Regions from separate parts of the Gottfriedia sp. NPDC057948 genome, predicted to be linked through region 1. Evidence: predicted binding sites of a transcription regulator. Region 1 holds the regulator's gene; the other holds the start of a gene.
The links. The regulator Rex, encoded in region 1, represses fermentation and respiration genes when NADH is low (regulators of the CRP and FNR family bind a similar motif). The targets are predictions, from matches to a motif close to TTGTGAAATATTTCACAA.

Region 1 (3,430 bases):
GAGAACCGAATTTTTTCTCAAGAACTACGTTACGTCCTTTTGGTCCTAAAGTTACTTTTACAGCATCAGCTAAAGCGTCTACACCACGTAACATTGCACGACGTGCTTCTTCACCAAATCTAATGTCCTTTGCCATGAAAATGACCTCCTTATAATATAAAAAATTTATTTTTTAATTTAAGTATTTTTATTTTATTAACCTATGATTGCAAGTATATCGTTTTCGCGAAGTACTAAGTATTCAGTGCCACCGTACTTAACTTCTGTTCCTGAATATTTAGAGAAGATAATGCGGTCACCTACAGATACTTCTAAAGCTACGCGCTCACCATTTTCAAGTACTCGGCCAGTACCTACTGCAACAACTTTGCCTTCTTGTGGCTTTTCTTGTGCACTACCTGGTAACACGATACCACTAGCAGTTTTTTCTTCAGACTCAACAAGCTCAATTACAACACGATCACCTAATGGCTTTAACATGTGTAATACCTCCTCAATAATCAAATCATTATTTTTTAGCACTCATGTATATTGAGTGCTAACACAATTATTAGTTTAAATAATATCAAAAAATTTTGCAAGCCCGAAGCAGGCACTTTTCTTGTCGAAATTTAATAAGTTTTTTTCTTTACAATCAAAAGTAAAATAAAAAGTGAAAATTTCTTTTAAGAAACAAAAGAAACGAGTAAAATAATGTACGTGTTGTTATAAACCTTTGGGTTCTGAAAAATATCAACACAAAGGAGCTATCGTATTGAAAACTAGAGATTTATGGATTTTATTAACGTATGTCGTTCTTCAATATTCAGCGGTATTTGGGGTGCCCTATTTATTAAATAGTAACTTATACGTTGGAGTGGATCAGAAAACAGCTTCTCTTGAAGCGGTGGCATTATGGGGTTGTATTAGTTTCATAAGTGGATTAATTATCATACTTATCTTATTACATAAGCCAATTTATGAAGGAATTAAAAACCTAAAAACTAATTATCGTACAATAATAAATTGGGTTATTTTAGGTTACTTCATAACAATGCTAACTCAAATTGTCTGTAATTTAATTTTAATTTATGTACTTGATTTACATAAAGGCTCAGAAAATACTCAAAATATCATAAACATCGCTAAGCTTAACCCGGCTTTTATTATCATCCCAAGTTTAGTTGCACCCATTTTAGAAGAGATTATTTTTCGTCGTATTATTTTTAAAAGGCTATATAATCGTTTACCATTTATTATTTCTGCTGGAATTAGTTCAGCGATCTTTTCGCTTATGCACGGTGACTTGCCCTTCTTTTTATCATACTTTTTAATCGGTTTTGTATTTTGTTATCTGTATAAACGAACAAACTCAATTATGGTACCAATCTTAACACATATGTTAATGAACTCTTTTGTTGTTTTTCAGCAGATCAATTTACATTAAAACCAAAACCCCCAAATTCTTTGGGGGTTTTTATTTTGATATGAATTTATTGTTGTAAAAAATATGCCAATGTTTGCAGTTCAACTGCTAAGTCTATATGATGAATGCGAATTTGTTCTGGTACACTAATTCGTGCAGGTGTGAAATTTAAGATTCCTCTAATATTTTTTCCATTTAATCGATCAGCTATTGATTGTGCTACAGGTGCAGGAACAGTTAAAATAACGATTTGAATATCTTCATTCATAACTTCCTCTAGATTATCTAGATTATAAACGGGTACTCCACCTATTTCAGTACCGATTTTATTTGGATCAATATCAAATGCCATCTCAATTTTTGTATTATTATTTTTTATAAAATTATAATGTAAGAATGCAGTTCCTAAATTACCAACACCAATTAATGCAACTTTCATAACTTCATGCTGGTTAAGCGCTTTCGAGAAAAAAGTTAATAAATAGTTTACGTTATAGCCATAACCTTTTTTACCAAGTGCTCCAAAATATGAAAAATCTCTTCTGATTGTAGCGGAATCTACCTTTACTGCTTCACTTAACTCTGCTGAAGAAACTCTTTGTTTACCTGATAAAGACAAATTCTTTATAAAACGGTAATATAAAGGTAGACGTTTAGCAGTAGCTTGTGGAATTTTAATTTGTTCCGAATCCATTTTTTAATCCCCCACTTACTGTAATTCTTTTTACTATGGTGTGTATTTTGACTTTATTTTAGTAATAAAGTACTTGTTCTAATGTAAAATATACACTATATTTAAGAATTTTGACAGTCTACAGTTACATACATAAAAAATTTTGCAATGAGGTGTTATCCATGATTCTTTTACAAGTAAATAATGTCTCAAAGTATTTTGGTAGTGACATTATACTTTCAAATATAAAATTAGAAGTTCAAACGAGTGATCGAGTTGCCATTGTTGGGCGTAATGGTGCGGGAAAATCTACATTATTGAAAATCATAGCAGGCGAAATATCCTATGATGGCCGTGAAATAAATAAACCTAAAGACGTTACTGTAGGCTACCTAGCCCAAAACTCTGGTTTACAAAGCGATAAAACGATTTGGGAAGAATATTATTCTGTATTTAATCATTTAGTAGAGATGCAGGACAATATGAGAAAATTAGAAGTTAAAATGACTAGGGAGGAGGTCTACTCTAATCAAGCCGTTTATGACAAGGTTATGAATGAATATGATCATCTTCAATATACTTTCAAAGAAAACGGTGGTTACCAGTTTGAAGCAGATATTCGTTCAATAATTAGTGGTTTAGGTTTTAGTAATGAAGATTACGAAAAAAAAATTTCTTCGTTAAGCGGTGGACAAAAGACGAGACTGGCATTAGGTAAGCTATTATTGACAAAGCCTGATTTGTTAATCCTGGATGAGCCTACGAACCATTTAGATATTGACACTCTAAGTTGGTTAGAGCGCTACTTACAGTCATACCCTGGTGCTGTATTAATCGTTTCCCACGATCGATATTTCCTTGATCAAGTTGTTAATATTGTTTATGAAATATCTAATCATAAGCATCAACGATTTGTTGGTAATTATAGTAAGTACCTTGATCTAAAAGCAGCTCAATATGAACAAGAGTTAAAACAGTTCGAAAAGCAACAAGATGAAATCTCTAAACTTGAAGATTTTGTGCAACGTAATATTGCGCGTGCTTCAACTACCAAAAGAGCTCAAAGTCGTAGGAAACAATTAGATCGTATGGTTCGATTAGACAGGCCACTTGGAGACGAATCTTCGGCTAATTTTTCATTTACAATTGAAAAACAAAGTGGTAATGATGTGTTGTCTGTACAAGATTTATTTATTGGCTATGATCGTATCCCAACAATTGATGAGCCGATGAGATTCGTACTGAATCGAGGCGATAGTGTTGCTTTAGTCGGTCCAAATGGTGTTGGTAAATCGACATTACTTAAAACGATTATAGGAGATTTAGAAAAATTACAGGGAACGATTGATTTT
Region 2 (3,430 bases), on a different contig from region 1:
ATTTTTTATAACATAGCCCTAATCTCTTACCGACTTGGACTTAAATTTCAAAAGGAATCCTTCAAACATTAAGTGTCATAAAGGAATGGCGAAGTAAATGTGAACACAAACTTCGCCATTTTTTAATGATTTGTATGATCTTAAGCTTTACCAAAAGCCATGAATGCGATAACTACCGCGATGATTGGAAGTGCCTCAACTAATGCAACCCCGATGAACATTAAAGCTTGAAGAGTTGAACGTAATTCTGGTTGACGAGCAACACCTTCTACTGTACGTGATACAATTAAACCGTTACCAATACCTGCACCTAGTGCACCTAAACCTATTGCAATTGCCGCTGCTATTAAAGCCATTTTAAATTTCCTCCTTCTTAATCATAAGAAATATATTTTTTTTTATAATTTTTATCTAACTACCAATTTTAATGAGCAGATTAATGCTCGTCCGCCACTTTATGTGACAAGTAAACCATTGTTAACATTACGAAGATAAACGCTTGGATTGAACCAACGAATACAGAGAATCCCTGCCATATAATCATTGGTATTGCTGCTGCGATAGACCAAATCACACCTGATCCTGCACTTGTCGCATATGCATGTGTACCCATTGTTGCAAGTAAACCTAATAATACTTCCCCTGCGTAAATGTTTCCGTAAAGTCGAAGACCTAGCGTTAATGTGTTCGCTAATTCCTCAATAATTTTTAATGGAAATAAGAATCCCATCGGCTGGAAAAACCCTTTTCCATAAGCCTTAAAGCCTCTCATTTTAATACCATAATAATGTGATAACCCCACTATAAAGATTGCTAATGATAATGTAATAACTGGGTCTGATGTAGGTGATTTCCAAACTGAGTTTCCATCGACTGAAATATCGAAAGGTAGACCTAACATATTTGAAACAAATATGTACATAAGTAATGTCACACCTAATGTAAGGAAGCGACCACCAGTTTCCCAATCCATTGTACTGTTGATAAGGCCTTTAACGAAATCTATTACCCACTCAAAAAAGTTTTGCTTTCCTGTTGGACGTATTTGTAGACTTCTTGCGCATGTAATTCCGATGATTAAAACAATTAATGCAGCAATGGTTGTCATTAGAACGTTCGTTAACGTAAAATCTAAACCAATAAATTTAAAACCATAAGTGCCGTGTTCCAATTTATTCACCTCTCTTCCTTGCAAAAGACGTTTGTAATGCAAAATGTATCATAATGACAAGATGTCCTGTCATTAATCCCGCAGTTAGTGCTGGTATGCTCACAAAATTTTCATACCGAAGCGCGATGACCATTGTCAGAGCCACCGCTGAAAGACAAATTACAGTACCTAAAGATCGAACTTTTTGTTGCTTTAAAACTCGGTCGAAGAAGGTATTTATCTTTCTGTGAAGAATCCATATACAATAAAAGCTAGTTACTATTCCGAGAATATAACCTGTGAATATTGTTTTATAGTCGGTTAATGCCCAACCTAAAACAGCTAAAGCAGTAATATACAACATATCTCGTGCGAAACGTCTAAAATTATTTTTTTGCATGTAACTAGTCCCCTGGTGTAAATTGCTTAACTAATTTAAGCGTGCCATAAATTCCAGTAAATAAACCTAACAGTAAAAAGATGATCATAAATACTGGTACTGGCCAATTTAAAAATGAATCAATCCATCTTCCTAGAAAGATGCCTATGAGAATAGAACCGACAAGCTGAGCTAGAATGGAAGACATGAGTGCCATTGCTTTAAGAGGATGTTGATTGTTGTTTTTCATACAAAATCCCTCCATGTCAATTTTCATTCTCAAAAAATTGCCAAAAGTCTTATCTTGGTTAATTCTACAACAAAAATTTGCTAAAATCTCTAAACATTGAAAACGTTCACAAATTGTTCACAAAACGTTCAAAAAATTTTAATAACATAGTATTTACATACAATAAAAACCCTTTTAAACATTCATGTTAAGCATACAGTATGTTACAAAAATGTGTCAATTACCTAAATTAAAAAACTATTAAAAATTACTTACCAATTTTTAGTCTTCAACATAAATTTTCGCTACATTGACGTAAGATTCCGTTGCACTTTCATATTGTTTACGTTTATAAAAGATCACAAACTTATAAATTCCACTTTTCGGAAAGTCTTTTAAAACTAATTCCTTTTTGATAATTCCCCTTTTACTATTCTCCTGTTCATCAATTACACCTAACAAACGGAATGTTTCTGATTCAAAAACAGCAATTTTGTATTCCTCAACCTTACTTGGTAAATAGAGTTCATATTTATAGCGATTTTTACCTTTTACTCTTCCAAAATGAAATCCCATTACTGACGGAAAGTTCGGTTCTCCTTGAAGTAATAAAAACGGCATTCTTAGATTTTCATCATCATTTGTACTAAACGTAATTGCCCCATCATAAAATCCATCTCTTAATACTTTCGTATCAACTGTTGCAGTAAGATTAATCTTTTTGCTAGTGTGCGCTGGAATTGTAAAAGGCTTAGGTATTACCCATTGTATTCCAGTGGCTGGCTGATTATTTATAGCTGTAACTTGTTTTGGCATATTTGATTTATTAGAAATTCTTACGACAAAATCTTTCTTTACTTGTAAATCTGTTTTTCTCGTTACTCCTAAAGATAAAGACGTCGGGAATAATGTTGTCTCAGTCTCTAGTGCTTTTTCAATATCTAATCTTCCAGCCCCTTGTTCGTACGCATGATACATCTTTTTATTATTCTTATATAATGGTGTTGCTGTATTGACTAGCACACTTTTTAAATCTTCCATACTCCAATCTGGGTGCAATTGTTTTACTAGAGCAGCTGCTCCAGCAACGTGTGGGCTTGCCATACTCGTTCCTTGAAGTGCTAAATACCCACCCGGAATTGTACTTTTTATTTGTACACCTGGAGCTAATAAATCCGGCTTCATTTGCCAAGTACCTGTTACTGGCCCTCTAGAGCTGAAATCCGCTAGAATATCAACCTTCTTTTCATGTCCAGTTTTAGCTTCCACTCTACTTTTTTCAATGATCTTCTTAATCATTAAGCCTTCTTTTCTTGAAATAGTCGCAGCTGGAACAGTAAATTTACCTTTAATTTGTCCGGTGAAATTTCCATCAATATTATTAAAGACAATAACAGCTTTTGCACCAGCATCTTGAGCATTTTTTACTTTATCAGTGAATGTGATTTTTCCTCTTTCAAGCAAGACAATTTTGTCTTTCACTCTTTTTAAATCACGCTTTTCCCCATATTTCTTAAATACAAATCGCCCATTTAAACCTTTACCCCATTTAGCAGATCCAATCATAGGACTAATAATTGTCTCTTTATTTTGCACATGTATAGATGGGAAAAGAACAGGAGGATAGCTCGCGCCAACTGTTAAAGCCTTTGATGCAGTTGCAGGAGAACCA

Region 2: ACFVRR_RS04805 (AtpZ/AtpI family protein) is a predicted target of Rex. The motif match lies at 1,885-1,902, and genes of this name have one in related genera.

Annotation. Positions count from the first base shown of each region.
Region 1 is NZ_JBHVPN010000031.1:4,075-7,504, reverse strand. Features, by position in the region: gene groL (chaperonin GroEL) at 1-136, opposite strand, end outside; gene groES (co-chaperone GroES) at 196-480, opposite strand; gene ACFVRR_RS23665 (CPBP family intramembrane glutamic endopeptidase) at 755-1,426, shown strand; gene ACFVRR_RS23660 (redox-sensing transcriptional repressor Rex) at 1,473-2,099, opposite strand; gene ACFVRR_RS23655 (ABC-F family ATP-binding cassette domain-containing protein) at 2,261-3,430, shown strand, end outside.
Region 2 is NZ_JBHVPN010000002.1:177,993-181,422, reverse strand. Features, by position in the region: gene atpE (F0F1 ATP synthase subunit C) at 141-356, opposite strand; gene atpB (F0F1 ATP synthase subunit A) at 437-1,171, opposite strand; gene ACFVRR_RS04810 (ATP synthase subunit I) at 1,173-1,550, opposite strand; gene ACFVRR_RS04805 (AtpZ/AtpI family protein) at 1,555-1,779, opposite strand; gene ACFVRR_RS04800 (S8 family serine peptidase) at 2,041-3,430, opposite strand, start outside.